One region of the Streptomyces sp. NBC_00223 genome, then DNA from elsewhere that is predicted to be linked to it. Evidence: riboswitches for the same ligand, from Rfam matches in the RefSeq annotation. Region 1 holds a riboswitch; each other region holds the start of a gene.
The links. A riboswitch is a leader RNA that binds a small molecule or an ion and turns the genes downstream of it on or off. The one in region 1 is predicted to bind cobalamin.
Positions count from the first base shown of each region.

Region 1 (10,280 bases):
GGCGGTGGTGCCGATGCCGGCGATGAACATCGTCATCACCTGCTCCCGGATCTCCTGGTCGCTCAGCGCGTCGCCGGCGCCGTCGCGGGCCAGGAGCATCGACAGCAGGTCGCCGTGGTCCGGTGTCTCCCGGCGGTACGCGGCGATCGTCTCGTCGATCCGTGCGTACAGGGCCAGTCGGGCCCGCTCGTAGCGGCGGTTCGCGGGCAGCGGCAGACGGGCCATGCCCGGGGCCACCATCCGCAGGAAGGCGCCGCTGACCAGCGTGTCGACATGTCCCAGCGTCTCCCGCGCCAGGTCCGCGCTGTCCTGCCCGCCGGAGAACCAGGAGGCGAACATCGTGGAGACGGTGATCCGCATCGCCAGTTCCTGCATCACCCGGTGGGCGTCCAGCACCTGCCCGTCGCGCCACGGCTCCGTGACCGCCGTGATCTCGCGGCTGACCAGCTCGCTGTAGCGGACGAGCTGCCGGGGGCTGAACGCGGGCTGCGTCAGCCGGCGCAGCCTGCTGTGCTTGGCGTTGGGGCAGGTGGCCAGACCGTCGCCGAAGAAGACCGCGATGTTCTCGAAGAAGGGGCCGCCCTTGTCGAACCGGCGGCGCTCGCGGATCAGCACCTGGGAGGCCAGTTCGGGGCTGCACACCACGTAGGTCGGTCGGCTGCCGAGACGGATCTCGACCAGGTCGCCGTGCGCGGGAAGGGAGTTCAGAAACCGCGTGGGGCCGGTCAGCAACTGGCGCAGATGGCCGAGCACCGGCAGGCCGCCCGGCACGCGGGGGATGGTCCGTGTCATCGAGTCGTCAGGCTCCGGCGGTCATGAGCAGCGCGGACGCCCACTCGGGCAGGGTGCGATGGGACTGGTTGCGGGTGGAGGTCTGCTCCCACACGTAGTCGCCGACGACCCAGTCGTGGATGACGTCGGCGTACTCCAGCACGGCCGCGCCCTGTGCGGCGTTCAGATGCCGCAGCAGCCGGGGGAGGGCTTCGGCCTCCAGCGTCACCAACTGGTCCACCTTCTCCTGGCCCAGCGCCGAGGCCCGGGCCAGCGCCTCCGGGCGCGTGCACGCCCGGGTGCGCTCGATGATGTGGATCGCGTTGTGCAGACCCGTGACGTCCTCGTGCGAGGTGGACATCGAGTCGTTCCTGATCGCCACCAGGTCGGCGCCCAACTGCCGCATCCGCGCCAGGTACGGGTGGTGCCACACGGCGGGCGGCACCTCGACGCCGCCCCACTTCTCGGCCAGGTCGTTCTGCCCGTACGCGCAGGTGGTCGCCGCCCGCAGCTGGAAGTACTCCTCCAGATCGACGTACGCGTTCCCGTCGAGGCGGTCGACCGCCTCCGTCAGCTGGGAGGAGAAGTACGACTCCCAGTGGTGGGCCAGACGCCCGCGCAGCGACGCCGACATCCCCCGCGTCATCCGGCGCCACAGATCCGCGAACGCCCTGACCGTGGGCGCCTGGTAGAGCTCGGGCCCCGAGATGCCGTGCACGATCCCGATCAGCGCGTCGCAGACCTGGTGCACCCGCCGGGGATCACGCCCGATGTCACCGTCCAACTGGTCGTCGAAGGGCAGGAAGTACCACCCCATCATCTGCGCGGCGACGCAGCAGTCCTCGGCATCGGCCTTCGGGTAGAAGTACGCGGCGACCTCCGCCAGCCGCCACTCGACGAAGTCCTCGACCCCCTGCTCGCCGTGCAGCAGACCGTGCCCCCGCATCCACGCGATCGCGCTCTCCCGAGCCTGGTCGAGATGCGGGTTGACCCTGAGCGGCCATGGCGTGCTGAAAACAGCCCCTGGTTGCGTCACGTACGCTTGCCCTTCGTTGCGGTACCTAACGCTGAGATGATCATTCGCAACCGAAGGTGACGCAATGCGCCGGGCCGCTGTTTCACCCGATCGGTTCGCTCGCGGGCGAGCGGCTGACGTGACTGGGGGCCGTGCAGGGGCTGTTGGCCGTCGAGTCGGCCCGGTGCCCGGGCGGGACGCCGCCCCGGGGGCGGGGGCGGCCGGATGGCACGGGCGCGGCCGGGAGGGACGCGGAACACGTCCCTCCCGGCCGTCGGGGGGTCAGGAGGCGGGCAGTTCCGCGCGGACCGTGCAGGCCGCGGTGACCAGGTTTTCCAGGGACGCGCGTGTCTCGGGCCAGGCGCGGGTCTTGAGGCCGCAGTCGGGGTTGACCCACAGCCGCTCGGCGGGGATGCCCTCAAGTCCGTTGCGCAGCAGGGCCGTCACCTCGTGCGTGTCGGGCACGCGCGGGGAGTGGATGTCGTAGACGCCGGGTCCGACCTCGCGGGGGTAGCCGTGGGCGGCGAGTTCGTGGGCGACCTGCATGTGGGAGCGGGCGGCTTCCAGGCTGATGACGTCGGCGTCGAGGTCGTCGATTGCCTGCACGATGTCGCCGAACTCGGCGTAGCACATGTGCGTGTGGATCTGGGTGTCCGCGCGTACCCCGCCGGTGGCGAGCCGGAACGCCTCGGTGGCCCAGGCGAGGTACGCGGGCCGGTCGGCGGCGCGCAGGGGCAGGGTTTCGCGCAGGGCGGGTTCGTCGACCTGGATGACGGCGGTGCCTGCGGCCTCCAGGTCGGCGACCTCGTCGCGCAGCGCGAGGGCGACCTGCCGGGCGGTGTCGGCGAGCGGCTGGTCGTCGCGGACGAAGGACCAGGCGAGCATGGTGACAGGGCCGGTGAGCATGCCCTTGACCGGGCGGTCGGTGAGCGATTGTGCGTAGGAGGTCCAGCGGACCGTCATGGGCTCGGGGCGGGAGATGTCGCCGGCCAGGATCGGCGGGCGGACGTAGCGGGTGCCGTAGGACTGGACCCACCCGTGCCGGGTGGCGAGGTAGCCGGTGAGCTGTTCGGCGAAGTACTGGACCATGTCGCTGCGTTCGGGCTCGCCGTGCACCAGGACGTCCAGCCCGGTCTTCTCCTGGAAGGAGACGACCTCGGCGATCTCGGCGGCGATCCGCTCCTCGTACCCGGCGGTGTCGATCCGCCCGGCCCGCAGGTCGGCGCGGGCGGCGCGCAGGTCGCCGGTCTGCGGGAAGGAGCCGATGGTGGTCGTCGGCAGCAGTGGCAGCCCCAGGCGGGCGCGCTGGGCGGTGGCGCGTTCGGCGTACGGCTGCGGCCTGCGGGTCTCCGCCTCGGTGACGGCGGCGGCGCGGGCCCGTACGGCGGGGTCGCGGGTGAGCGCGGAGGCCGTACGGGAGGCGAGGTCCGCGCGGTTGGCGGCGAGCCGGGCGGCGACGGTGTCGGTGCCCTGGGCGAGCCCCTGGGCCAGCGTGACGACCTCGGCGGTCTTCTGCCGGGCGAAGGCCAGCCAGCGGGTGACCTGCGGGTCGAGCCCGCTCTCCGCGCCGAGGTCGAGCGGCACGTGCAGCAGCGAGCAGGACGGCGCCACGTCCACCCGGTCTGCCAGGCCCAGCAGGGTGGCCAGTGTGGACAGCGACTTCTCCAGGTCGTTGATCCAGATGTTGCGGCCGTCCACGACGCCCGCGACCAGGCGCTTGCCGGGCAGCCCGCCGACGGCGGCGAGGTCGTCGAGATTGGCGGCGGCCGGGCCGGTGAAGTCCAGCGCCAGGCCCTCGACGGGGGCCTTGGCCAGCACCGGCAGCGCCTCGCCCAGCCGGTCGAAGTAGGACGCCACCAGCAGCTTCGGCCGGTCGGTGAGCGCCCCCAGATCGCCGTAGACGCGCGCCACGGCGTCCAGCACGGCAGGCGGCTGGTCCTGGACAAGCGCGGGCTCGTCCAACTGCGCCCACTGCGCGCCGGCGGCCCGCAGATCGGCCAGCACCTCGGCGTAGACCGGCAGCAGCCGGTCCAGCAGGGTCAGCGGTTCGAAGTCGGCGGCCACACCGGGGGCGGGCTTGGCGAGCAGGAGATACGTGACCGGGCCGACGAGCACCGGCCGGGCGGTGTGACCGAGCGCGAGGGCTTCCTTCAGCTCGGCGACCTGCTTGGACGGGTCGGCGGTGAAGACGGTGCCGGGGCCCAACTCGGGGACGAGGTAGTGGTAGTTGGTGTCGAACCACTTGGTCATCTCCAGCGGCGCCACCTCCTGCGTACCGCGGGCCATCGCGAAGTAGCCGTCCAGCGGGTCGGCCGCGACCGCGGCTCGGTGCCGGGCGGGCACGGCACCGACCATGACGGTGGTGTCCAGGACATGGTCGTAGTACGAGAAGTCGCCGGTGGGCAGTTCATCGACACCGGCGTCGGCCAGCTGCCGCCAGTTGGCGCGGCGCAGCTCGGCCGCGGTCTCCCGGAGGGCGTCGGCGGTGACCCGGCCCTTCCAGTACCCCTCGATGGCCTTCTTCAGTTCCCGCTGCTGTCCCTGGCGGGGGTAGCCGTACACGGTGGGCCGTGCTGCCGCGGCTGCGGACTTCGCTGTCACGGAAATCTCCTTCGCGAGATGTCTCCTGGCATCCCGGCGACGGGACGCGAGCGCGAAGGGTGACGGACCGGACGGACCGGCAGCACGCCCTGGGCGCGCCCGTTCCGCCGATATGTACGCCGACCCGCCCACGAGGTCACCGGGATTTCCGCACGCGATCGGTCGCGTACGGGCAACGGGCAGGTCTTCGGACTCGCGGGCGCGTCCGGCTTCGTGCCGGACACCTACTGGCCGTCGCTTCCCAGATCCGCGGTCCGGATCCAGTGCGTATGACGGCGGTCGTTCCCACTCACCGCTGCGGGGCAGTCCCGGATTCCCACCGGGTTCCCTCTTGCGACGCGCCTGCCTGGCGGACAGGGCGAACCAGCTGCACCGGCCAGGTTAGAGGGCGGGCCACTTCCCGGGCGCCGCTGTTCACATGTCGGGACATGACGTGGGACACAGGTCCGGTTCCCCGGCGGAGTCCGGGACCGGCCCGGAACGCCCGGAACGAAGGAGGTGAAAGCGGGGCACGGGCCAAGTCCGCGGGCAGTCGGCGCACGCCGTCCGAGCGGAGGAACGTCACGGTCCGCCCCGGCACGGCGATCGGACCGTCACAAGACCCCCCGATCGCCGGACGTCCTGCCCAACTCACCGCCGGAGTCCCCATTCCGACGTCACCAGGGCCGAATTCGAGGCCGGCGGAGAGCGGACCAAGGCCGACTTCATGGCCGCGAAGGCCGAATTCGAAGCAGCCGGGGATCGGGCCGTAGCTGTCCGCCGAGCCCTGCTCGCCGACGGATACACCTTGCCCACTGCCCCCGCTACGGCGCAGCAGAGCTGACGGTCAACGACCAAGCGGTTTCGGTTGCGGTCGCGGACGCCCGTGTCCTCGGCCGGGCGGGCCGCCTTATCCGGCGGGCGGTGTGGGGGTGTTCGGCTGCGGCGGTCGCCGGATCGGCCGAGGACTTCACGTTCTGCCTGCGGGCGGTCGCCGGCTCCCTCCGCGACTCCCCGACCTGACGCCCACGCCGTCGGCGGCTGTTTCGCCAGGGGAAATCGGCTGAGTCGGGCGAGACTTCACTGACAGGCGGCGGGATACGTGTGGGGTATCTTCGGTTGGCGCTCGCGGCGTGAGCCGGGCGTCCTGGGCTGATCCGCCTCGCAACGGGCGTCTGTTCGAAGGGGGTTCCGGGTGGAGATTTCCGTCGATGTCACCCCTCATGGGATTCCGGTGATCGGTCCCCTGATCATGCTGGCCGTGATGATCGCGGTTGTCGCGGAGGTGGTCGTACGGGGAACCGGCAGCAGACTTGAGTTCATTGCACCGGTCGGGTTTCTGATCATATGTGCGGGAATCATGGCAGCGCTTCTCTGGCTGGCGATCTCCGGATGCCTCGTGGCGGCAGCAGGGCTGGGTGTGAGCAAATACCTCAGGTGGCGTCGGTGAACAGCGTCGGAGCCGGGTCGTTGTGATGAGCCATCGTCCACGGCGCGGATCGCCGGCCTGCTCGGCGCGCTGCCTCACGCGGGCCGCCGAGTCGCTGTTCGGCGGCCCTCGGCGTCGTCGCGGACGGCTTCGGCGATGGCTTCGGGGTCGAGGCGCCCCTCGTACCCCGGCTCGCGGATGGCCACCGACGGGTCCCCGGCCCCGGCCCGTATCCGATTCTGCCCACCGCGGGCAGCGGGTCCTGTGTCCTCGGACGGCTCCGGCCGAATTCCTTACGGGAGACGGTCGGAGCCGTCCGAAGAACGATGAGGGGACGGTCGTCGGTCGACGGAATTGATTCAGCCGAGGACGTTGGTCAGGGGGCCGTAGCCCTCGCCCTGCATATCGATGTAGTCGATGGCGTCACCGAGGTCGGATACGGGCACTGTCCAGCTGTAGTTGTATCCGTTGACCGTGGGCGGGAAGCCGGCGACGGCCCGCAGCGGCCCTCGCCGCTCAGCGCACGCCGCCGTGCCCGGCCGCACGAATCCGGTGGCCCAAGGCTCCGGTGGTCCGTAGCGTGTGCGGCATGCCGACGTCCGTCCTGTACTGCCATGATCCGTTGAACTCTCGACGTGTGGACGAACACTTCGCGGCGGAAGCACACGAGGTGCGGGCCCGTGGCGGGGCGGTCGGGCTGGTCGACCACGACGCGCTGCTGCGGGGGGACGTACAGCGGGCTGTCGCGCACGTACCGGCCGGGCTGGGGAGTGCCTGGTATCGAGGTTGGATGATCCCCGGCGGTCGATACGCCGAATTGGCCGAGGCGCTGAGCCGACGCGGCATCGAACTGCTCGTCACTCCGGAGGAATACCGGGCCGCTCACGAACTGCCGGGCTGGTACCCGATGTTCGTCGACATCACGCCCGCGAGCGCGTGGCGTCCCACCGAACCCGGGGAGATCCTGGCCGCCGAGGACCTGGCTGTCCTCGCCGGGCCGTTGCCGCCGGGCCCGGGAATCGTGAAGGACTACGTCAAATCCCGCAAGCACGAGTGGGACCAGGCGTGCTTCATCCCCGATCTCGCCGACGCGGTCGGACTGACACGTGTCGTGCGGCGCTTCGTGGAACTGCAGGAGGAGTTCCTGGTCGGCGGGGTCGTTCTGCGCGGCTTCGAGACGTTCTCGAAGCCGGAGTCCGTCGCGGCCGAAGTACGCGTGTGGTGGCTGAACGGCGAACCCAGGTTGCTCACCCCCCACCCGGACAGCCCGTTCGAGCGTGGGCCGGTGCCCGACCTCGACCACATCGGGCCCGCGGTGCGGCGGCTGGGATGCCGGTTCGTCACCACCGACGTGGCCCTCCGCTCGGACGGGGTGTGGCGGGTCGTCGAAGTCGGTGACGGTCAAGTCAGCGACCTGCACCCGTCGAGCGGTCGAGGCGAGCTGGCCGCTCTGCTGGTCGGTCCGTAGCACGCGCGGAAGCGGCCCCGCGCAGCCGTCACCTCCCCTGAACGGGCCCGGCCCCCGGCTCAATGGGCCGCTTGGCTGATCGCGCCTGTTCACGGCGGTACGGGCGTGTGGCGTGGCCGGGTACGGCGGGGACGCGGAGGGACACTTGGGCCCGTACCGCGCGCCGCACCTTCGGAGCTGTGATGAGACGCATCCCTGCGACGGCCTCGTACGCCGCCGCCCTGCCGCTGAGCGGCTGTTCCCGCAGTACGTCCTCCGCCGCGAGCGGTGCGTCCTCCGCCGGGAGGTCCGCAGGCGCACTCGGCACCCTTGTCGAGCACGCCATGGGCAAGCAGGTCGGGAGCTGACCGGCTCCCACGCCGAGAGGCGACCGCCCCGCCGCCCCGCCGTACGCGCGGTGACGGTCGGGCTCGGCATCCTGCTGCCGATCGCGGTCGGCGTCGGCATCTACGTCTTCGGCGAGCAGCACACCCCCGACTACAACAGCGGCCTGTACGGGCAGCACGGCAACGACGCGGTGGACCTCAAGGCGCGCCTCGGCAGCGCCCTGCTCTGCCTGGCCCTGATCCAGCTGGGCCTGGCCCTGTGGATGTACGGCCGCCTGCCCGGAGTGCGCGCCGCCCCGCGCCCGGTCCGCCTCGGGCACCGGGCCCTGGGCTTCTTCGCCTTCCTGTTCTCCCTGCCGATCTCCTACCACTGCCTGGTCACCTACGGCATCGAGACCAGCAGCGCGCGGGTGGCGATCCACTCCGTGGCCGGCTGCGCGTTCTACGGCGCCTTCGTGGCCAAGGTGCTGGTGGTGCGCTCCCGCCGGCTGCCGGGCTGGCTGCTGCCGGTCATGGGGTCACTGCTCGTCATTGGCATCGCCCTGCTGTGGTACACCGCCGGACTGTGGGTGCTCAACGGAGACTCCGTACCGGGCCTGTCCTCCACCTGACGTGTCGTCAGGCACGTCGACCGCCCGGCACCGGCCTGTCGCCGTCCCCGAGCCCTGTCCGCCGCACCGCCCCCGGGACCCTGCCGCCCGCGCGCAACCCCCTCTTCAGGCGAGGCCGTTGACCAACGCACCGAAGACCCCCGGCAGTCGTGCGGCGGTGGGGACGATCCGCCCGGCCAGCAGCGGGTTGGCGCGCACCCGCAGCAGTCCCGCCGTCAGCGCGCGGTGCCGCCGTGACATCGCCCGCCAGGCACGGTCGTACTCCTCGGGCCGGTCGGCGAGCACGCAGCGCACCAAGTGGGCGGCGGCCCGCAGCGCGAGGGAGACGCCTTCGCCGGTGAGCGCGTCGACGTAGCCGGCCGCGTCCCCGACCAGCAGCACCCGCCCCAGCACCCGGCCGCGTACCGGCTGCCGCAGCGGACCGGCGCCGCGCGCGGGGGTCGCGGCGACGGCCGGCAATCGCGCGGCCAGGTGCGGGAACGCGCCGAGCTGGCGGTCGAAGGGCGCCCGCTCGCAGGTCAGCAGGGCGACGCCCACCAACCGCGGCCCGACCGGGGTGACATACGCCTCCGCCCGGCCGGACCAGTGGACCTCCACGCAGTCCGTCCAGGGCGCCACCGCGAAATGCCGCCGCAGACCGTAGCGGGCCGTCGCGCGGTCCGGCGGGCCGGTCAGACCGAGGGCCCGCCGTACCGGCGAGTGCAGCCCGTCGGCGGCCGCCAGGTAGCGCGCGGTGATCCCGGCGGCGTGCACCCGGTCGGCCTCCTGGCGTACCTCGCCCACCCGCAGCGGCAGCACCGGCACCCCCAGGCGCGCGGCCTGCTCGGCGAGCGCCGCGTGCAGCTCGGTACGGCGCACCCCGCGGCCCGGCCCTGCCCGGAAGTACGCCTCGGCCTGGTGCCGGCCGTCCACGTACCGGATGCCGCGCAGCGGGCGGCCGCCGACCAGTACGCCGAGGTCGGCCAGCGCGGCGACCGCCCCCGGCATCAGGCCCTCGCCGCACGCCTTGTCCACCGGCCCGGGCCGCGGCTCGGCCACCACCACCTCAAGTCCGGCCCGGGCGGCGTGGATCGCGGTGGCCAGCCCGGCCGGGCCGCCACCGGCCACCAGCAGGTCGATCACGGCGCCCCCACCGGGGCCGGGGCGGCCGGCAGGGCCCGCAGCGCGCTGTTCTCGCAGCGCAACCGGACGGCGAGCAGCGCCAGGTTCAGCAGCGTGAAGCACAGCGCGGTGATCCAGCACCCCTGTACCAGCGGCAGCGCGGCCCCTTCGACCACCACGGCGAGGTAGTTGGGGTGGTTCATCAGCCGGTACGGGCCGCCGCCGACCAGCGGCAGCCCCGGCACCACGATCACCCGGGTGTTCCAGCGCGGTCCCAGCGTGCGGATGCACCACCACCGCAGCGCCTGCGCGCCCAGCGCGAGCATCAGCATCGGCACCCCGAGCGCGGGGACGAACACCCGCCCGCCCCACCAGGTCTCCGCCAGGCACCCGGCCAGCAGCGCGGTGTGCAGGGCGACCATCACCGGGTAGTGGCCGCGACCGTACTCGGTGCCGCCGCGGGCCAGGCTCCAGACGGCGTTGCGCCGCGCCACCACCAGCTCCGCCAGCCGCTCGACGGCCACCAGCAGCACCAGCACGGTGTAGAGGACCGCGGACGAGGGGGCGGCGGGGGCCGACAGGCGGTCGGCCACGGGGGAGAGAACCATCGCCGCCTACCAGCGCAGCAGGAGGAGTTCGGAGCTGAGCCCCGGGCCGACGGAGAGCATCAGCCCCGGGGTGCCGGCCAGCGGCGGGGCCAGGTCCAGGGTGTCGCGCAGGATGTGCAGCACCGACGCGGAGGAGAGGTTGCCGACCTCGGCGAGCGAGCGCCAGGACAGCTCCAGCGCACGCGCGGGCAGGTCGAGCGACGCCCGTACCGACTCCAGGACCTTCGGGCCGCCCGGGTGGCAGATCCAGCCGGTCACGTCCGCCGCCTTCAGCGCGTGGCAGGCGAGGAAGTCCCGTACCTCCGGGCCGAGATGGTCCATCAGGGTGTCCGGGAGGTCACTGCCCAGCACGATCCGGAAGCCGTCGTCGT
Region 1 is NZ_CP108109.1:7,704,903-7,715,182, forward strand. It holds gene OHA30_RS32705 (cytochrome P450) at 1-792, opposite strand, end outside; gene OHA30_RS32710 (terpene synthase family protein) at 800-1,807, opposite strand; gene metE (5-methyltetrahydropteroyltriglutamate--homocysteine S-methyltransferase) at 2,069-4,387, opposite strand; cobalamin riboswitch at 4,549-4,770, opposite strand; gene OHA30_RS32720 (hypothetical protein) at 5,562-5,816, shown strand; gene OHA30_RS32725 (hypothetical protein) at 6,155-6,340, opposite strand; gene OHA30_RS32730 (ATP-grasp domain-containing protein) at 6,385-7,263, shown strand; gene OHA30_RS32735 (hypothetical protein) at 7,446-7,610, shown strand; gene OHA30_RS32740 (DUF6529 family protein) at 7,661-8,200, shown strand; gene OHA30_RS32745 (NAD(P)/FAD-dependent oxidoreductase) at 8,306-9,322, opposite strand; gene OHA30_RS32750 (isoprenylcysteine carboxyl methyltransferase family protein) at 9,319-9,909, opposite strand; gene OHA30_RS32755 (type III polyketide synthase) at 9,916-10,280, opposite strand, start outside.

Region 2 (10,280 bases), 160 kb from region 1:
ACCGACGCCACCAGGTAGTACAGGCTGACGAAGAAGACCTGGAAGAGTTCGGGGCGGGTGAAGAGCTCGACGTAGTTCTTGGAGCCCACGAAGTTCTTGTCCGGGCTCACCCCGTCCCAGTCGGTGAAACTGTCCGAGATCATGTTCGCGACCGGGACATAGGTGAACGTGATCAGGAGGGCGAGCGGTACGGCCAGGAACATCCATGGCGTGACGAGCCGCCACACCCGCGCCCGGGTCACAGGCCCGCGGTCTTCTGTGCTTCGGCCCACTTCTTGCTCAGCGACGTGAAGACCCCGTCGAGGTCGCCGCCGGCCGCGCCCCTGGCCACGTCGATCAGGTGCTGGCGGTAGTCCGGCTTGGTCAGACCGACCTCGGACTGGTTGTCGATGTTGTTGACCTCGGCGTTCTTGGCCTGGGAGACCTCGACCAGCTTCACGCCCGCGTCACTGAACGGCTTCAGCGAGCTGGGCAGCGGCGCGCCCTTGAGCGAGGGGACGGCCTGGTTGGTCTGCACATAACCCGACTTGTCGGTGAACCAGTCGATCCAGGCGCGGGCGGCCGCCTTGTGCTTGGAGTGGATGCTCACCGCTTCCTGGTAGTCAGGGGCGATCGGGGAGCAGAACTTGCCGTCGACCTGGCTGGGGAAGGGCATGTAGCCGATCTCGGACGGGTCCTGGCCGGCCTTCTTCGCGGCGTCCTGCATCTGGACGATCGCCCAGGAGCCGAGCCACATCGAGCTGATCTTGCCGGTGGCGAGCAGGCCCTTGGAGTTCTCCCAGTTCGTGGTGGTCGGGTCCTCCTCGGAGAGCTTGTCGTGCACGATGTTGTAGAGCAGCGTGTCGCCGACGTTGAGGTCGCTTCCGGCCTTCCACGGGTCGGGCTCGGTGGCCAGCTCGTCATTGGCCTTCGGGTCGCAGGAGACCGCGCCGACCACGCTGGACCAGGCGGTGAGCGGCCAGCCGTCCTTGTAGTTGGTGTAGTACGGCGTGGCGGACGTCTTGGCCTTGATCGCCTTGAGGTCGCTGATGAACTCGTCCGGCGTGGTCGGCCAGGTGGTGATGCCGGCCTGCTCCCAGACCTTCTTGTTGTAGACGAAGCCGTTGGCGTTGGTGAAGTTGGCGATGCCGTAGACCTTGCCGTCCACCGTCGCCTTGTCGGTGAAGGTGTACTGCTTGCTGAGGTCCGCGGCGCTGCCCAGCGACGCGAAGAACTTCGGGTAGTCGTCCTGCTTGATGACCGCGGGGATCATGAGCACGTCGCCGTAGTTCGACGTGTTCATGCGGATCTTGACTTCGCCCTCGTAGTCGGTGATGCCCTCGAAGGTCACGTGCACCTTCGGGTAGATCTTGTTGAACTCGGCGGCGTACTTCTTCATCGTGCCGTCCTGCACCAGGTCCGTGCGCTGGGTGAGGACCTTGACGTCACCGGTCACCTTGGCGGGATCGGTGGGTGAGGAGGCCGACTCACCGCTCGACGACGAGCCTCCGCCACCGCCGCAGGCCGTCGCCAGCAGCGCCATGGTGGCGAGCAGCGAACCGGCCAGTACCTTGCGCTTCATGTGCACCATCTCCGTTTCACGACATCCGTCCGAGCGAGTCCAGGAGGGGACGAGTCGCGCAGCGCGGTTACTTAAGCGATTCAGTAGCGGAACGACCGCACTATTGCATTGGGTTGTTGGTCGGTAAAGGGACTGATTCAGCGCTGATGCTTAACCGTTACATTGCGGTTCAGTGCGGGGCACGCGGAGAAGGCGCGGCGAGGCCCCGGCGGACGGGCGGGACAGGCCCGGCGGCCCCGCCGGTGGGGTAGGTTGAAGCCCATCGGCACCGCGCGTGCGCCGGGTACGGCAGCGCGGACGAACCGGAGGAGGTGGGACCGATTACCCCCAGCACACGACGGGCGCTCCCGCCCCACGGCCGCGCGGACTGACGGCGCGGCCGCCGATCGACGCCGGGGAGCTCCCGCAGGCTTCCCGAAAGGCTCTCATGTCGGAAATCGCATCACAACCGTCCGAACCGGTTCTCGTCGCCACCCTGCGCGCGGCCGGCTGCGTCTTCGCCGAGGACGAGGCGCGGCTGCTCACCGCCGCCGCCCGCACCCCGGGCGAACTCGCCGCCATGGTCGAGCGGCGCGCCGCCGGTCTGCCGCTGGAACACGTCATCGGCTGGGCCGAGTTCGGCGGACTGCGGATCGCCGTGGACCCCGGGGTCTTCGTACCCCGCCGCCGTACCGAACTCCTGGTCCGGGAGGCGGCCCGGCTCGGCCGCCCCGGAGCCGTCGTCCTGGACCTGTGCTGCGGCTCGGGCGCGGTCGGCGTGGCGCTCGCCGCGGCCCTGGGCCGGGTCGAACTGCACGCCGCCGACCTCGACCCGGCCGCGGTGCGCTGCGCCCGCCGCAACGTCGGCGCCGCGGGCGGGCGGGTCCACGAGGGCGACCTGTTCGACCCGCTGCCCGCGGACCTGCGCGGGCGCGTCGACGTGCTCGCCGCCAACGTGCCCTACGTGCCCACAGGGGACGTCGGCTTTCTGCCGCCGGAGGCCCGGGAGCACGAGGCGCTGATCGCGCTCGACGGCGGCCCCGACGGGCTCGACGTGCTGCGCCGGGTGGCCGCCGGGGCGCCCGGCTGGCTGGCGCCGGGCGGCTCACTGCTCTTCGAGACCAGCGAGCGGCAGGCCGCCCTCGCTGCCGGGGTCGTCGAAGCCGCCGGACTGCGGCCGCGCGTGGTGAGCGACGACGGGCTGTACGCGACGGTCGTGACCGGGACGCGCGCGGCCCGCTGACCTCCGCGCGGGCGAAAGGGGCGGCCCCCGCGCCGGGAGCCGCCCCTTGCCGCCGTGCCGGGGCTCGGGGTTCAGTCCTGCTGCTCCGCGGGCCGCAGCCCGGCGGACCACTTCTCCTCGATGTTGCCGAACCTCCACACCGCGAAGGCGATCGCCCAGGTGCCGAAGAACAGGCCGACGATCACATACCCGACGATGTTCAGATCCAGGCCGCCGACCCAGTCCCAGAAGGCGCCGTGCAGCTTGGCCTTCTCACCGATCAGGCCCAGCAGTTCCACCGTGCCGATGATCAGCGCGACCGCGACCGACAGACCGGTGATCGTCAGGTTGTAGTACACCTTGCGGACGGGCTTGGAGAAGGCCCACTCGTAGGCGAAGTTCATGAACGAGCCGTCGATGGTGTCCAGCAGCGACATACCCGCCGCGAACAGCACCGGCAGGCACAGGATCGCGTACCAGGGCAGCCCGGAGGCGGCGCCGGAGCCCGCGAGCACCAGCAGCGCGATCTCGGTGGCGGTGTCGAAGCCCAGGCCGAACAGCAGCCCCAGCGGGTACATCTGCCACGGCTTGGTGATCGACTTCATCAGCCGGCCGAGCAACCGGTTCATGAACCCGCGGTTGTTGAGCTGCTCCTCCAGCGCGGCCTCGTCGAAGTCGCCCTGGCGCATCTGCCGGAAGACCTTCCAGATCCCGGCCAGGATCAGCAGGTTGAGGAACGCGATGACGTACAGGAACGTGCCCGAGACGGTGGTGCCGATCCAGCCGGTGACGTTGTGCAGCTGCGAGTTGTCGTCCTCGACCGGGTTGGCCAGCGCCTTGACGCCCAGCGACAGCAGGAGCGCCAGGGCGAAGACGATGCTGGAGTGACCGAGGGAGAACCAGAAGCCCACCGACAGCGGGCGCTTGCCCTCGCCCATCAGCTTGCGCGTGGTGTTGTCGATCGCCGCGATGTGGTCGGCGTCGAAGGCGTGCCGCATACCGAGCGTGTACGCGGTGACGCCGATGCCGATGCCGAAGGACTTCGTGCCGAGGCTGTAGTGCTCGGGGGCCACGACCGCCACCAGCGTGAACCAGCCGATCACGTGCAGTGCCACGATGAACGCGGCCATGCCGCCGAGCCTGCTCCACTCGGACCTGCTCATCGATCCCGATATCCGTCTCCAGCGGGACGCGGCGGTACCGGCCGGTGCCTCGGCGGTGCTGGTCATGGTTTGGTCCTCCGTGCTGACGGCGTGCGGCGCTGACTGCGGCAATGTACTAGTTGCAATTTACTCGCAATAGCGCGGGTGTCACCCGTGCGGCTGTGGACAACGGTGGTGCGCCGGGCGCGCGGGCGCGGGGCCGGCCCGGCGGGAGAGCTTGGTCACAACTGGTCGGAACGCCCGGCGGATTGACGTTCGCCCTGATTGACGCCCTGAACAGGCAGCCCTACGCTCCTTGACGTAGTGATGGTGTGGGGAAGCCGGTGGGAATCCGGCACGGTCGCGCCACTGTGAGCCCCCCGCCGCCAGGCGGCGGGCGAGTCAGACAGCCACCCGTCACGACGCCCATGGAACAGGGACGCACGATCCCCTAAGGAGGGCTCACCTTGAGCAGCATTTCCCCCTCGCGCCCGGCGGCCACACCGGTCGTCCTGCCGGTCTCGAAGTCCGTACTCCGGCTGGTCGGCACCGCGGTCCTCGCGCTCGCCGCCTACTACTTCATCGGTGTCGACCAGGGTGCCGTCTCGGTGTTCGGCAACGACATGCACATCCACGAGTTCGTCCACGACGCGCGTCACTTCCTCGGCTTCCCCTGCCACTGACGCCCCGGCACCTCTACGTACGGACAACTCGACATGGAAAAGAAGCTCATACTGCGCGGCGTCCTCGCCGGCGCAGTCGCCGGGCTGCTCGCCTTCCTCTTCGCCCGCGTCTTCGCCGAGCCGCTGATCGGCAAGGCCATCGACTACGAGAGCGGCCGTGACGCCGCGCAGGCCGCGCTGGACAAGGCGGCCGGACTTCCCGCGGGGGCCGCGGACCCGGACCTGTTCAGCCGGACCGTCCAGGCGGATGTCGGCATCGGCGTCGGCATGATCGTCTTCGGCATGGCGATGGGCGCGCTGTTCGCCGTGGCCTACGCCGTGTGCCTGGGCCGGGTCGGGGGCCTGCGGGCCCGCAATCTGTCGCTGCTCGTCGCGGGCGGCGGCTTCCTCGGCATGTACCTGGTGCCGTTCCTCAAGTACCCGGCCAACCCGCCCGCGATCGGCCACGAGGAGACCATCAGGGCCCGCAGCGGCCTCTATCTGATCATGGTGGTCTGCTCGATCGCCTTCCTGGCCGGCGCGGTCTGGCTCGGCAAGCGGCTCCAGGCGCGCTTCGGCAACTGGAACGCCACCCTGCTGGCGGCGGGCGCCTTCGTCGTCGCCATCGGCGTGGTCATGCTGCTCCTGCCGTCGCTGGGCCATCTGGCCGTCAACAAGCGGGAGTTCGGCAACCACGCCACCGAGACCCCGCTGCCGCTGACCGACGGCAAGGGCACCATCGTCTACCCGGGCTTCCCGGCCGATGTGCTCTTCTCGTTCCGCTTCTACTCCGTCGGCGCGCAACTGCTGCTCTGGTCCGCCATCGGGCTGCTCTTCGCGCCGCAGGCCGAACGGCTGCTCAAGCCGCGTCCGGACACCCCGTCCACGCGGGAGCCGGCCCCCGTGCCGGCATGACCCCTCCCGCCCCGGACGACCGCCGGGAACCGGGCGCGGTGGCCGAAGGGGTCACCGCGCTCGGGCCGTTCTTCGCCCTGGACCTCCACCCGCCCGGGTCGCCGCCGGCCGGGCCCTGGCAGCCGGTGACCCGGTCACTGCTCGACGAGCGGACGGCCGAGGTCGGGGCCAGGCTCGCCGCCGCCGGGGGACAGCGGCCCGAGGCCGTCGAGCTCCGGGTCGCCGCCTCCGTCGCCCATCTCGGCCTGGCCGCACGGCTGGTGTCGCCCGCGCTGGCCGCCGCCGCGCTGTACGGGCGGCCGCTGGTCTTCGGCCTCGGCGACGTGCGCTGGCAGCCCGTGCTCGGCGGGCCCGTACCCCTGTCGCTGCCCGCGGACGCGGTGGGGGAGGCCGGTACGCCCGAACGGCTGGCCGGCGTGCTGGCCGCGGAGCTGCTGGCCGGGCCGCTGGAGGAACTGGCCGCCGCTTTCGCGGTCTCCGCGCACATCGCGCGCGGCAACACCGTCTCCGCCGTCAACAGCGCCGCCGCCATGATCGCCCGAGCCCGGCCCGAGGCGGCCGGGCCCGCCCGCGCGCTGGCCGCCCTCCTGCTGGCCCGCCCACCGCTGGCCGGCGAGAGTTCCACCGCGCCCGACGGCTCCTTCCGGCGCCGCAGCTGCTGTCTGATCTACCGCGCCGCACCGGACCGCAAGGGCGCCCTGTGCGGCGACTGCGCGCTGCGGTGAGCCGCGGTGAACCAGTCCGTCCGACCCGAAGGGCCGCCGTGCCAGACTCACCGACCGTGAAACCGACGGCGGATCCGACCGTGAAACCGACGGCGGATCCGACCGTGAAACCGACTGCGGATCAGACCACGGATCCGACCGTGAAACAGATCCGGGTCATCGGCATCGGGGCGGGCGACCCGGACCAGCTGACCCTCCAGGCGGTACGGGCGCTCGGCGACACGGATGTCTTCTTCCTGCTCGACAAGGGCGAGGAGAAGTCCGACCTGGCGGCACTGCGCGCGCTGATCCTGGAACGCCACGCCACCCGCTCGCACCGGGTGGTCGTCGCGCGCGACCCCGAGCGGGACCGTACGGCGGCCTCGGCGGCGTACGTACCGGCGGTGGACGACTGGCGGCGGCGCCGGGCCGACATCTACGAGCGGCTGATCACCGAGGAACTGGCCGACGGCGAGTGCGGGGCGTTCCTGGTGTGGGGCGACCCCGCGCTGTACGACAGCACGCTGGGCATCCTGGAGGACGTGCACGCGCGCGGCGCCGTCGCCTTCGGGTGGAGCGTCGTGCCCGGCGTCAGCAGCGTCTCGACGCTCGTCGCCCGGCACCGCACGGGCCTGAACCAGGTCGGGCGTCCGGTGCAGATCACCACCGGGCGGCGGCTGGCCGACGGCGGACTGCCCGCGGGGGTGGACGACGTGGTGGTGATGCTCGACGCGCGTCAGACCTTCGGACGTTTCACCGGGCAGGGCCTGCACATCTACTGGGGGGCGTACCTCGGCACGGCCGACGAGATCCTGCTCGCCGGGCCGCTGGACGAGGAACTGGCCGACCGTATCCGTACCGTCCGGGCCGAGGCCCGCGCCCGCAAGGGGTGGATCATGGACACGTATCTGCTGCGCAGGGGCGGCGGGCACTGAATGCGGGTGCTGATCCTCGGCGGCACCGCGGAGGCCCGCGAGCTGGCCGACCTGCTCGCAGCCGACCCCACCATGGAGGTCACCACGTCGCTGGCGGGCCGCACCGGGCAGCCACGACTGCCCGAAGGGCGGGTGCGCACCGGCGGGTTCGGGGGAGCGGCCGGGCTCGCCGGGTGGCTGCGCGCCGAGCGGACCGACGCCGTGGTGGACGCCACGCACCCCTTCGCGGCCGCCGTCAGCCGGCACGCGGCCGAAGCCGCCGCGGAGGCACGGGTCCCGCTGGTGGCGCTGCGCAGGCCCGGCTGGACGGCGGGGCCGGGGGACCGGTGGCACTGGGCCGACACGCTCGCGGACGCGGCGGCGGCGCTGCCGGGCCTGGGCCGGCGGGTCTTCCTCACCACCGGACGGCAGGGGGTGGGGGAGTTCGCCGCGCTCGGTCTGTTCTTCCTGATCCGCTCGGTCGAGCCGCCGACGGGACCGCTGCCGCGCGATCACCGACTCCTGTTGGGCCGAGGCCCGTTCACGCTCGACGGCGAGCGGGAGCTGCTGCGCGGACACCGGATCGACGTCCTGGTCACCAAGGACAGCGGCGGCCCGGCCACGGCGGCGAAGCTCACCGCCGCCCGCGAGGCCGCGATCCCCGTCCTCCTCATCCGCCGCCCACCCCCGCCCCCCGAGGTCCCCACCACCCCGACCCCCACGGCAGCGGCCACCTGGCTCCACGCCACCCGGGCCAACAAACCAAGCCTGCCCGGCGTTTGAGGGCAGGCCCGGAGGGCGCGAACGTCAACCCACCAACTCCCGCACCAGTGCCCCCACCTGCCCCGCCTCGATCAAAAACCCGTCGTGCCCGTAGGGAGACGTGATCACCCGCACCCCGTCCGCCCCCGGAATCCCCGCGGCCAGCTCCGCCTGCTGGACCAGCGGGTAGAGCCGGTCGGAGTCGACCCCGGCCACCACCGCGGGCGCGGTCACCCGCCGCAGCGCCGCCGCCGTACCCCCGCGGCCCCGCCCGATGTCGTGCGCGTTCATCGCCTCGGTGAGCACCACATAGCTCGCGGCGTCGAACCGCCGCACCAGCTTCTCGGCGTGGTGGTCGAGATACGACTCGACCGCGTAACGCCCGCCCCGCCAGGGGTCCTCCGTGTCCTGCGCGGCCCGCCCGAAGCGCCCGCGCAGCTCGTCCTCGCTGCGGTACGTGATGTGCGCCAGCCGCCGGGCGAGCCCCAGCCCCGTGTGCGGGCCGCCGCCCGGCCCCGCGTCGTGGTAGTCGCCGCCGCGCCACGCGGGGTCGGACCTGATCGCCCGGACCTGCGCCGACGCCCACGCGATCTGCTCCGCGCTCGACGCCGCCGGGGTCGCGACCAGCAGCAGCGCCCCCGTGCGCTCCGGGTGCCCGACCGCCCACTCCAGCGCGCGCATCCCGCCCATCGACCCGCCGACCACCAGCGCCCAGCGGTCGATGCCGAGCCCGTCCGCCAGCTCCGCCTCGGCCGCGACCTGGTCCCGCTGGGTCAGAAACGGGAAGGAGCCGCCCCAGCGCCGCCCGTCGGGGCGGTACGAGGCCGGTCCGGTGCTGCCCTGGCAGCCGCCCAGGACGTTCGGCGCGACCACGAACCACCGGTCGGTGTCCAGCGCCCGGCCGGGACCGATCAGCGTGTCCCACCAGCCGGGCGTCGGATGCCCGGGACCGGCCGGGCCGGTGACATGGCTGTCCCCGGTGAGCGCGTGCAGCACGAGCACCGCGTTGGACCCGTCGGCCGCGAGCCGCCCCCACGTCTCGAACGCCAGCCGTACACCGGGCAGTTCACCGCCCGCCTCCAGCGGCAGCGGACGGTCGGGCGCGTACCACCGGCGGCGGCCCGGCGGGTCCCCCTCCTGCCAGGCCCCGGTGGCCGGCAGAAGGGGGACGCCGCCTGCCGTACGGGCGGTGGTGCTCAGGACGCGCCCTTCGCCGCGCGGAACCCGGCCTCCAGGTCCGCCTTGAGGTCGGCCAGGTTCTCGATGCCGACCGACAGCCGTACCAGACCCGGCGACGCGCCCGTGGCCAGCAGCTGCGCCTCGTCCAGCTGGCTGTGCGTGGTCGACGCCGGGTGGATGATCAGACTGCGGACGTCACCGATGTTGGCGAGATGGCTGAACAGCCGCACCCCGTCCACGAACCGCTTGCCCGCCTCCGCGCCGTCCCGCAGCTCGAAGGTCAGCACCGCGCCCGCGCCGCGCGGCAGATAGCGCTTCGCGGCCGCGTGGTAGGGGCTCGACGGCAGGCCCGCGTAGTGCACGGCCTCGACCTCGTCGCGCTCCTCCAGCCACTCGGCCAGCGCCTGCGCGTTCGCCGAGTGGCGCTCCAGCCGCAGCGACAGCGTCTCCACGCCCTGGAGCAGCAGGAAGGCGGAGTGCGGCGACAGCGCGGGCCCGAGGTCGCGCAGCAGCTGCACCCGCAGCTTGGCGGCGAAGGCGCCGGGGCCGAGCGCGGGCCAGTACTGGAGGCCGTGGTAGCTGGGGTCGGGCTCGGTGAAGTCGGGGAAGCGCTCGGCGTGCGCCCCGAAGTCGAAGGTGCCGCCGTCGACCACCACGCCGCCGATGGTCGTACCGTGCCCGCCGAGGAACTTCGTGGCCGAGTGCACCACGATGTCCGCGCCGTGCTCGATCGGCCGCAGCAGGAAGGGCGTCGCGACCGTGTTGTCCACGATCAGCGGCAGCCCCTCGGCGTGCGCCAGATCGGCGACCGCCCGTACGTCCAGCACGTCACCGCGCGGGTTGCCCAGCGTCTCGGCGAAGAACGCCTTGGTGTTCGGCCGGATCGCGGCCCGCCACGCGTCGGCGTTGTCCGGCTCCTCCACGAAGGAGACCTCGATGCCGAACTTGGGCAGCGTGTGGTGGAAGAGGTTGAACGTGCCGCCGTAGAGCGACGCGCTGGAGACGATGTGGTCGCCCGCGCGGGCCAGCGTCAGGATCGCCAGCGTCTCGGCGGCCTGCCCCGACGCCAGCGCGACGGCGGCGACCCCGCCCTCCAGCGCGGCGACGCGCTGCTCGAACACGTCCTGCGTGGGGTTGTGGATACGGGTGTAGATGTTGCCCGGCTCGGCGAGCGAGAAGAGGTCCGCCGCGTGCTGGGTGTCACGGAAGACGAAGGACGTCGTCTGGTAGATCGGCACCG
Region 2 is NZ_CP108109.1:7,865,554-7,875,833, forward strand. It holds gene OHA30_RS33445 (carbohydrate ABC transporter permease) at 1-272, opposite strand, end outside; gene OHA30_RS33450 (ABC transporter substrate-binding protein) at 239-1,561, opposite strand; gene OHA30_RS33455 (putative protein N(5)-glutamine methyltransferase) at 1,989-2,783, shown strand; gene OHA30_RS33460 (HoxN/HupN/NixA family nickel/cobalt transporter) at 2,855-3,925, opposite strand; cobalamin riboswitch at 4,216-4,337, shown strand; gene OHA30_RS33465 (CbtB domain-containing protein) at 4,372-4,587, shown strand; gene OHA30_RS33470 (CbtA family protein) at 4,621-5,481, shown strand; gene OHA30_RS33475 ((2Fe-2S)-binding protein) at 5,478-6,206, shown strand; gene cobF (precorrin-6A synthase (deacetylating)) at 6,347-7,120, shown strand; gene OHA30_RS33485 (cobalt-precorrin-6A reductase) at 7,121-7,882, shown strand; gene metX (homoserine O-acetyltransferase MetX) at 7,907-9,061, opposite strand; gene OHA30_RS33495 (bifunctional o-acetylhomoserine/o-acetylserine sulfhydrylase) at 9,058-10,280, opposite strand, start outside.
Region 2: linked by a shared signal. The riboswitch ahead of OHA30_RS33465 (CbtB domain-containing protein) and the one ahead of metE (5-methyltetrahydropteroyltriglutamate--homocysteine S-methyltransferase) in region 1 are both predicted to bind cobalamin.

Region 3 (10,280 bases), 1.0 Mb from region 1:
GGCCGTGGCCCGCCGCCGGTCGCCATGCTCGGCGGTGTCCTCGTCGGCGTGCGCCCGTACGTAGTTGGCCTCGGCCGGCTCGTCCAGCTCGGCGACCGCCCGTACCGCGTCGTCCAGGAGGGCCACCACGTGCGGGAAGGCGTCACGGAAGAAGCCGGAGATCCGTACGGTGACATCGATCCGGGGACGGCCCAGCTCCCCGGCCGGCACCACCTCGAAGCCCGTCACCCGCCGCGACGCGTCGTCCCACACCGGCCGGCAGCCCAGCAGCGCCAGGATCTCGGCGATGTCGTCGCCCTGCGTCCGCATGCAGGACGTGCCCCACACGGTGAGGCCGACCGACTTGGGGTAGGCGCCGGTGTCCGCGAGGTGGCGGGCCAGCAGTGAGTCCGCGAGCGCCGTGCCGACGTCCCAGGACAGCCTGGACGGGATGGCCTTGGGGTCGACAGAGTAGAAGTTGCGGCCGGTCGGCAGGACGTTGACCAGGCCGCGGGTGGGCGAGCCGGAGGGACCCGCGGGGACATAACCGCCGCGCAGCGCCCGGACGATGTGGTCGATCTCGTCGGTGGTACGGGCCAGCCGCGGTACGACCTCGGTCGCGGCGAACTCCAGCACCCGTACGGCGTCCGGCACTTCGCGCCCGCCGAGCGCGTCCCGCACGACCCCGGCCGCAGAACCGGGGGCCCAGCCGCCCGCCTCCATGGCCTCGGCGAGCCGCCGGGCCAGCGTCTCCAGCAGGTCGACCGCGTCGGAGGCCGACCGCGCGGGGCCGTCGGCGAGGGCGGTCAACTCCTCCGGTACCGCGACCCGGGCGCCCGGCTCGCTCAGCAACTCCTTCTCCACCAGCCCGAAGGACGCCGCCAACGCGGCTCGCAGCCCCGGCAGGGCGTTGCCGACCCCGCCCCAGATCTGGGCCGAACGCAGCACCGCGAGCACGAGGTTGACCCGCGCCTCGCCCACCGGGCCGCCGCCCAGGATGTGCAGCCCGTCCCTGATCTGCACGTCCTTGATCTCGCACAGCCACCCGTCGACGTGCAGCACGAAGTCGTCGAAGCCGTCCTCGTCGGGCTGTTCGTCCACGTGCAGGTCATGGTGGAGCTCCGCGGCCCGCACGAGCGTCCAGATCTGGCTGCGGACCGCCGGGGCCTTGGCCGGGTCCAGATCGTTCACCAGGGCGTACTCGTCGAGGAGTTGTTCCAGCTTGGCGAGGTCGCCGTACGAGTCGGCGCGGGCCATCGGCGGCACGAGGTGGTCCACGACGGTCGCGTGGCCGCGCCGCTTGGCCTGCGTGCCCTCGCCCGGGTCGTTGACGATGAACGGGTAGACCAGGGGGAGTTCACCGAGCACCGCGTCAGGCGCGCAGCCCGCCGACAGACCGAGGCCCTTGCCGGGCAGCCACTCCATCGTGCCGTGCTTGCCGAGGTGGACGATCGCGTCGGCGCCGAAGGTGTTCTCCAGCCAGCGGTACGCGGCCATGTAGTGGTGCGACGGCGGCATGTCGGGGTCGTGGTAGATCGCGATCGGGTTCTCGCCGAAGCCGCGCGGCGGCTGGATCATGATGACGACGTTGCCGAACCGCAGCGACGCGAGCACGATGTCGTCGCCGTCGAGGTAGAGCGAGCCGGGCGGCTCACCCCAGTGCTCCAGCATGCCGGCGCGCAACTCCTCGTCCAGCGTGCCGAACCACTTCCGGTAGTCCGCCAGCGGGACGCGCGCGGGCGCGGCCGACAACTGCTCCTCCGTCAGCCACTCCACGTCGTGGCCGCCGGCCGCGATCAGCCGGTGGATCAACTCGTCGCCGTCCGAGGGGTATTCACCGGTGACATATCCGGCGTCCCGCAGGGCGTGCAGGAGTTGGACGGCGGAGGCGGGGGTGTCGAGGCCGACCGCGTTGCCGACCCGGGAGTGCTTGGTCGGGTAGGCGGTGAAGACCAGGGCGAGGCGCTTGTCGGCGTTCGGCTTGTGCTTCAGCGCCGCGTGGCGGACAGCGATGGCGGCGACCCGCGCGGCCCGCTCGGGGTCGGCGACGTACACCGGGACGTCGCCGTCCGCGCCGGTCTCCTTGAAGGAGAAGGGCACGGTGATCAGCCGGCCGTCGAACTCCGGGATCGCGACCTGCATCGCCGCGTCCATCGGGGACAGCGCGGCGTCCGACTCCTGCCAGGTCTTGCGGGAGGAGGTCAGGCACAGGCCCTGGAGGATCGGCACGTCCAGGTCGGCGAGGGCGCCGATGTCCCACGCCTCGTCGTCGCCGCCCGCGCTCGCCTCCGAGGCGACGGTGCCGCCCGAGGCGAGCACGGTCATCACGATCGCGTCGGCCCGCGCGAGCAGTTCGTACAGGCCGTCGTTCGCGCTACGGAGGGAACCGCAGTACACCGCAAGCGCGTTGGCGCCCTTGGCCTCGATCGCGTCGCACAGTGTCTCCACGAAGCCGGTGTTCCCGGAGAGTTCGTGCGCGCGGTAGAAGAGGACCGCGACGGTCGGCCGGCCGTCGACGTGCCGGTCCCCGTACGAGCCGTGCAGGCCGTACTCCGGCATCCGCCGCGGCGCCTCGAAGCCCTCGCCGCTCATCAGCACGGTGTCGGACAGGAAGCGGGCCAGCTCCGTGAGGTTCGCCGGGCCGCCCTCGACCAGGTAGCGCAGCGACTCCGCGACGATGCCCGCGGGGACCGACGACATCGCCATCAGCTCCGCGTCCGGCACGGACTCCCCGCCGAGCAGCACGGTCGGGACACCGGAGGCGGCCAGCGCCGCCAGCCCCTCCTCCCAGATCCGGCGGCCGCCCAGCAGCCGTACGACGGCCAGGTCCGCGCCGTCCAGCAGCGCGGGCAGGTCGAGCGCGGCGTCGACCCGGGACGGGTTGCCGACGCGGTACGTGACCGTGTCGGTGGCCGCCGCGCGGGCCGCGAGCAGGTCGGTGTCCGCGGTGGACAGCAGCAGAACGGTCGTCATGGCGCTCCCGGGGCAAGGAAGGGGAGTCCGGCGGGCGCGCCGTCCTCGATGAGCCGCAACAGGGCGGTGGTGTCCAGGTGTTCGTCGATCAGATCGCCGAGCAGGTCGAGCTGTTCTTCACGCAGCGCGCCGAACTCCGTGTCGGGCGCGGGGACGAAGCGGCGGCCCGCGGCGGCGGCGACCTCGCGCAGGAACGCCCGGCGGAAACCGTCGCTCTCCAGCGAGCCGTGCCAGTGGGTGCCCCAGACCGCGCCGACGCGGCAGCCGTCGAGGAACTCCTCGTCGCCGCCGCGGACTTCGGCCACGCCGTGGTGGATCTCGTAGCCGATGACGGGCTCGCCGTACGCGGTACCCGACGGGCGGGCCAGCGTCTTCGCGGCGGCGAACCTGATCCGTACGGGCAGCAGGCCGAGGCCCGCGACCGTGCCCGCGCGGGACTCGATCTCGTCGTCGATGCGTTCGGCGAGCATCTGGAAGCCGCCGCAGATGCCGAGCACGGGCCGGCCTTCCGCGGCCCGGCGGGCGACGGCGTCCGCGAGGCCCCGTTCGCGCAGCCACTCCAGCGCCCGTACGGTGCCGCGGGTGCCCGGCAGGACCACGAGATCCGCGTCGGCCAGCTCCTGCGGGCGGTCCACGAACCGTACGACGACGCCGGGTTCGGCGGCGAGCGCGTCCACGTCGGTGAAGTTCGACATCAGCGGGACGGCCGCGACGGCGACCCGCAGCAGGTCCTCGCCGTACGGCTGCGCGACCGTCGACTCGCGTACGGCGCCGCGCATCGACACGCGCAGGCCGTCCTCCTCGTCGATGCCGAGGCCGTGCGTGTACGGCAGGACGCCGAGCGTCGGGCGGCCGGTCAGCGTGCGGAGCATGTCCAGGCCGGGCTGGAGGAGCGTCGGGTCGCCGCGGAACTTGTTCACGACGTAGCCCGCGATCAGGGCCTGGTCCTCCGGGCTGAGCAGCGCCGTCGTACCGAAGAAGGACGCGAAGACGCCGCCGCGGTCGATGTCGCCGACCACGAGGGTGGGCAGGTTCGCGCGGCGGGCCACGGCCATGTTGACGATGTCCGTACGGCGCAGATTGATCTCGGCGGGGCTGCCGGCGCCCTCGCAGATCACGGCGTCGTACGTGGCACCGAGTTCTTCCAGGCACCCGACGACGGTGTCCAGCAACTCCCGCTGGCGGCCGCCGTGGTAGCCCCTGGCGCTCATCTCGCCGACGGGTTTGCCGAGGACGACGACCTGGCTGCTGCGGTCGCTGCCCGGTTTGAGCAGGACGGGGTTCATCAGCGCGGACGGCTCCACGCGGGCGGCCTGCGCCTGCATGGCCTGGGCGCGGCCGATTTCGGCGCCGTCGCGGGTCACGAAGGAGTTCAGCGACATGTTCTGGCCCTTGAAGGGGGCCGTGCGGATGCCGTTGCGGACGAGCCAGCGGCAGATGCCGGCGACGACGACGCTTTTGCCGGCGTCGGAGGTGGTGCCGGCGACAAGCACGCCTCTCACCGGCCCCTCTCCTTCTGGTTCCGGGCCACGCCGGCCCCGATCTTCTCCGCCGCAGCGGCGGCTGCGCCGAGGCGTGTACGGGTGAGGCGTTCACCCATGTCCGCCGCGGCGGCGCGGAGCCACGATGTGCCGTTCCGGCGGTGTGTGGACGGCCTTGTGGGCTGGGCGGGGCTTGGCACCGCCGGGCCGGTTGGTTCCGCGTCCCGCCGTTGCGGCGGGTTCAGGGGTGCGGTGTTGCTCCCAGGCATGGGGGGTGTATGGGTGTGGCGTTCACCCATGTACGGCGTGGTGGCGCGGAGCCAGGATGTGGACGCTCGCGCGGCCCGCGGAGGGCTTGGCACCGCCGGGCCGGTTGGTCCCGCGTCCCGCCGTCGCGGCGGGTTGGGGGGTGCGCCGTTGCTCGCGGCTGAGGGTGTTGCGTGGGTGAGGCGTTCACCTATGTCCGGCGCGGTGGCGCGGAGCCGGGATGTGGACGCTCGCGCGGCCCGCGGCGGGTTGGGGAGGGCGGCGGACGTCAGGAGGGTGGTGGTGAGGGTCAGGGCGTTGATGCGGCGGGAGAGGCGGATCGCGCGGGCGATGTCCGCCGGGCGCGGGGGCGCGAACTCCCCGCCGAGGACGGGCCGGTGCTCGACCCGGCCGCCGTACGCCAGCTCACCGCCGAGGCGGACCCGCAGCGCCCCCGCGAACGCCGCCTCGACCGGCCCCGCGTTGGGGCTCGGATGCCGCTTCCCGTCCCGCCGCCATGTGCGCCACGCGCACCCCGGCGCCGGCCCGGCCAGCACCGCGAGCGCGGCGGTCAGCCGCGCCCCGGGCCAGCCGACCACGTCGTCGAGCCGCGCCGACGCCCAGCCGAAGCGCGCGTAGCGGGCCGAGCGATGCCCGACCATCGCGTCGAGCGTGTTGACGGCCCGGAAGCCGACCAGCCCGGGCACCCCGCAGAGCCCGCCCCAGACCAGCGCCCCGACCACCGCGTCCGACGTGTTCTCGGCGACCGACTCGACCACCGCGCGGGCGATCCCGTCCGCGTCGAGCGCCTGCGGGTCCCGCCCGCACAGCCGCGGCAGCAGGGCCCGCGCGCCCTCGATGTCTCCGGCCTCCAGCGCCGCCGCGATCCCCCGCGCCTCCCGGGCCAGCGACGTACCGCCCAGTACCGACCAGGTCGCGGCCGCGGTGAGCCCGACATTGGCGAGCGACGCCGCGGAGGACCGTACGGCCGCCCGCCGCGCCAGCGCCGCCGCGCCGACCGTCCCGCCGACGCACAGCGCGGTGAAGACCGCGCCCGTACCCCGGTCGTCGCGCCACAGCCGCCGTTCCAGCGCCCCCGCCGCACGCCCGAAGGCCGCGACGGGATGGCCCCTGCGGGGGTCGCCCGCGACGAGGTCGGCGAGGAAACCGAGCGTGACGCCGTACGCGAACTCGCGATCGGCCCGCATCAGTTCAGCCCGCCACCGCACGGCGGGCAGACGCCGAGCAGGCAGGCGTCGAGCGGCCCGGCGCCCAGTGGCCGAGCGCCCAGCGGAAACACACCAAGACGTACGCACAACGGACGCGCTCGCGTGCCGGGCATGACGAAGTCCTCACTCAGGGTCCGCGCCCTGGTTCGACGTGACCGGCGGTGAGAGTCTCCTGGCTCCCGGATCTACGCACTCCCGGTCTTCCAACCGGCAAACCCGGCCGTGACGTACGGGGTTGGGAGTGCACTCCCCGGTGACAGTGGCGGGACCGCGCCGGATTCGCACCGGACTTCCTCTCCTGCCGCCGTATGGCTCCCGGCAGTCCACCACGTGCGGGATACCCCGTCAACTCACCGCTGACCTGGGACGACGGAGTGTGGTGAGGTCCACACTCCGCCGTCGGAGCCCCCGCGCCCGGAGAGCCGAAGCCCCCGTGCCCGGGGGAGCGTTCAGGAGACGATCAGCGCGATGCCGTACGCGACGGCGGCCGTACACGCGGCGAAACATAGGTACCCGCCGGTCCGGCTGAGCGCGGCCGCGCCACCGGGCCCGCGCCGGGACGTGCCGACGATGCCGAGCGTGAAGACGCCGACCAGTCCGATCGTGGACAGAAGGGTGACGGTGAAGACCGTGCCGAGGGCATGCCAGTCGATGTTCATGGGGTGTCCTTGGGGTCCGTGGCGGCGGTCAGGCCGCGGAGGAGGCCGGAGGCGGCGGGGTGACGGCGGCGATGGCCGCGGTGACCGCGCCCTGCGGCTCGGCGGGACGGTCGAGCCGGGCCTCCAGCTGGGCTTCGATGTCCGCGGCCGATACGACGGCGGCACCTGCGGCACCGGTTTCAGGGTCGTCGTTGACATTGGCGTGGGTGACCGGCCTGCGCCGCGACGCGGCGCGGATCGCCGCGCACACCGCGAGTCCGAGGACCGCGACCGTGGCGATGCCCCACGTGCCCTGGTCGGCCAGCAGGGCCGCGCCCGCCGCGACCAGACCGGCGGCCGGCAGTGTCAGCGCCCAGGCGGCGACCATCCGCCCGGCCGTGCTCCAGCGCACCACCGCGCCCTTGCGGCCCAGCCCCGCGCCCATCACGGAACCGGAGCAGACCTGCGTGGTGGACAGCGCGAAGCCGAGGTGGGAGGAGGCCAGGATGGTCGCCGCGGCGCTGGTCTGCGCGGCGAAGCCCTGCTGGGGTTCGATGTCGGTGATGCCGCGGCCGATCGTACGGATGATCCGCCAGCCGCCGAGGTAGGTGCCCAGCGCTATGGCGCTGCCCGCCGAGACGATGACCCACAGCGGCGGGTCGGCGTGCGGGGCGACGACGCCGCCGGTGATGAGCGCGAGGGTGATGACGCCCATGGTCTTCTGCGCGTCGTTGGTGCCGTGCGCGAGGGAGACCAGGGCGGCCGAGGCGATCTGCCCGGCCCGGTAGCCGTGGGAGGTGGCCTTCGGATCGGCGTTGCGGCCGATCCGGTAGGTGAGTCGGGTGGCGAGGGTCGAGGCGAGGCCGGCCACGAGCGGCGCGGCCAGCGCGGGTATCAGGACCTTGGTGACGACCGCGTCGCCGTTGACCCCGTGGGTGCCGACGGAGACGAGGGTGGCGCCGATCAGACCGCCGAAGAGGGCGTGCGAGGAACTGGACGGCAGTCCGGCCAGCCACGTCAGCAGATTCCAGATGATCGCGCCCACCAGCCCGGCGAAGATCACCTCCGGCTTGATCCCGGCGGACTCGTCGACGATGCCGCCGGAGATCGTCTTGGCGACCTCCACGGACAGGAAGGCGCCGACGAGGTTGAGCGCGGCGGACATCGCCACCGCGGTCTTGGGTTTGAGTGCGCCGGTCGAGATGGTGGTTGCCATTGCGTTGGCGGTGTCGTGGAAACCGTTCGTGAAGTCGAACACGAGAGCGGTGGCGATCACGATTCCGATCAGGAGCGTGATGTGTTCCATAGACCCAGGCAATCGTTCGATCGGACAGTGGCCAGGCGACCGTACGGATCATTGGTGAACGGAAGATGAACTGGCGGCGGACTCACGGTGCCGACGTGAATCACCGGTGAACGGGCCCGCAAAAGTTACAGGGTGTAACCAAGGAGAAAGGGGCTCACAAGTGTGTGACGCCATAAAGAGTGCCTGGTCAGAAGTGGTGGACACGGCCCGCCGTACGGTCGCCGACGGCCTCGTCGTGGGCACGTCAGGCAACGTCTCGGCCCGGGTCGGCGACCTCGTCCTCGTCACCCCGACCGGCGTCCCGTACGACCGGCTCGGCCCGGAAGACGTCGTCGCCGTCGAACTCGGCACCGGACGCCAGGTGCGCGGCGACCTCGGACCCACCAGCGAACTCCCCACCCACCTGGCCCTCTACCGCGCCGCCCCGGCCGCCCGCGCCGTCGTCCACACCCACGCCCCGCACGCCACCGCCGTCTCCACCCTCGTCGGCAAGCTCCCCAACATCCACTACGCGGCCGCCGCCCTCGGCGGCCAGATCCTCGTCGCCGACTACGCCCTTTACGGCACCGACGAGCTGGCCCGCGCCGTGCTGCGCGCCCTGCGCGACGGCCGCACCGGCTGTCTGATGCGCAACCACGGCGCCCTGACCTACGGCGACACCCTCGACCAGGCCTACGAGCGCACCGCGCAGCTGGAGTGGCTGTGCCGGGTGTGGCTGCTCGCCCGGTCCGCCACGGACGCCGGCTCGCCGCGCACCCTGTCCGGCCGCGAGATGAACCGGGCCGCGGACAAGTACCGGGGCTACGGGCAGCCGGGCCGGTAGCCCGCGGCCCGCCGGGAACGACACCCCGGCGTCACCCGCTCGCCCGCCTCCCCTCGCCGCGCCCCCGCCCGGCGCCCACACTGGAAGGACGATGCGCCTTCGAAACGCGGCGGCCCTCGCGGCCGCCTCCGTGGTGGGTGCCGGTACGGCCGCGCTGGCGGCCGGCCGGTACGGGTCCGGCTTCGCCCTCAGGCCGTCCCTCGCGGGCCCCGCCCCCGAGGGCCTGATCACCGCGCGGGACATCACCCGCGACCGCGTCACCCTCACCCGCACCGACGCCTCCGCCCGCCCGGGCGTGTGGGGCCTGACCGGCATCGGCGTGCACGCCACCGTCGGCCGGGTGACCGGGCGTACCGAGCGGACGGTCACCCGCGAACTGCTCCGCGTCGGCAAGGGCACGCTCACCGAGGGCGGCTTCGTCCGGATCACCCCGCAGGCGTACGCCGGCGACCCCGGCAGCGCGTTCGGCCTGGACTTCACCGAACGCGAGGTGCCCGGCGAACTCGGGCCGCTGCCCGCCTGGTACCTGCCCGGCCTCCGCCCCACCTGGGTGATCTGCGTGCACGGCCTGGGCGCGGGGCGCGAGCGGGCGCTCAATCTGCTGCCCGCCCTGAACCGCTTCCGCTTCCCCCAGCTCGTCGTCTCCTACCGCAACGACCCCGGCGCCCCCGCGTCCCCCGACGGCATCGGCCACCTCGGCGACACCGAGTGGCACGACCTGGACGCCGCCATGCGCCACGCGGTCGACTCCGGCGCCCACCGGATCATCCTGTACGGCTGGTCGACCGGCGCCACGATGGCCCTGCACGCCTTCCGGCACTCCCCGGTACGGGACAAGGTGGCCGGCCTGGTGCTGGACTCCCCGGTGCTCGACTGGCGCTTCACCGTCGGCGCCGCCGCCAAGTCCCGCGGGCTGCCGGGGGCGTTGGTGCCGCTGGCGGTCCGCGCCGCCGAGGGCCGTACCGGACCGGTCGCGGCCCACCGCGGCGAGCCGGCCGCGACCGGCGAGCTCACCGTGCCCACCCTGGTCGTGCACGGCCCCGACGACACCCTCGCCCCCTGGGACGACTCGCGCGCCCTGGTCGATCGCCAGCCGGGCGCGGTGTCCCTGCACACCGTCCCCGGCGCGCCGCACGCGGCGATGTGGAACGTGAACCCGGCGACGTACGAGGAAACGTTGCGCCGCTTTCTGACCCCGCTCATGTGAGCACCCTGGCAAGAGGCGGTACGGAAACGTTGACAAGCCGGTTGACCTGCGGTTTCCCCTGTCGTGACGACAAGCGCCGACCGGTGTCGTACGACCCGCGGTACGCCTCGTGCGGCGGTCGCGCGGACGCCCGTTTGGGAATATGGGCGCTCAGCGGAGAGACTGATCAGGTGACGTCCCGTATCCCGCGAGACACTCCGCTCCGCCTCGTCCCCCGCCGGCCGCTCACCGCCGCCCGCAGGACCGCCACGACGCGGAGGTCCAGACCTCCGCGCCCCCCTGAGGGCACGCCGTCCGTGCCCGAACTCGCCCGGCTCGCCCGGACCGAACTCGCAGCCGCCGTACGGCTCGCCCGCTGGGCCGGCACCGGCCCCGGTATGGCGGGACCGACCGGCATA
Region 3 is NZ_CP108109.1:6,705,292-6,715,571, forward strand. It holds gene cobN (cobaltochelatase subunit CobN) at 1-2,952, opposite strand, end outside; gene OHA30_RS28600 (cobyric acid synthase) at 2,949-4,454, opposite strand; partial or broken gene OHA30_RS28605 (cobalamin biosynthesis protein) at 4,901-5,887, opposite strand; cobalamin riboswitch at 6,055-6,251, opposite strand; gene OHA30_RS28610 (hypothetical protein) at 6,358-6,567, opposite strand; gene OHA30_RS28615 (inorganic phosphate transporter) at 6,596-7,852, opposite strand; gene OHA30_RS28620 (class II aldolase/adducin family protein) at 8,013-8,675, shown strand; gene OHA30_RS28625 (alpha/beta hydrolase) at 8,767-9,882, shown strand; gene OHA30_RS28630 (hypothetical protein) at 10,053-10,280, shown strand, end outside.
Region 3: linked by a shared signal. The riboswitch ahead of OHA30_RS28605 (cobalamin biosynthesis protein) and the one ahead of metE (5-methyltetrahydropteroyltriglutamate--homocysteine S-methyltransferase) in region 1 are both predicted to bind cobalamin.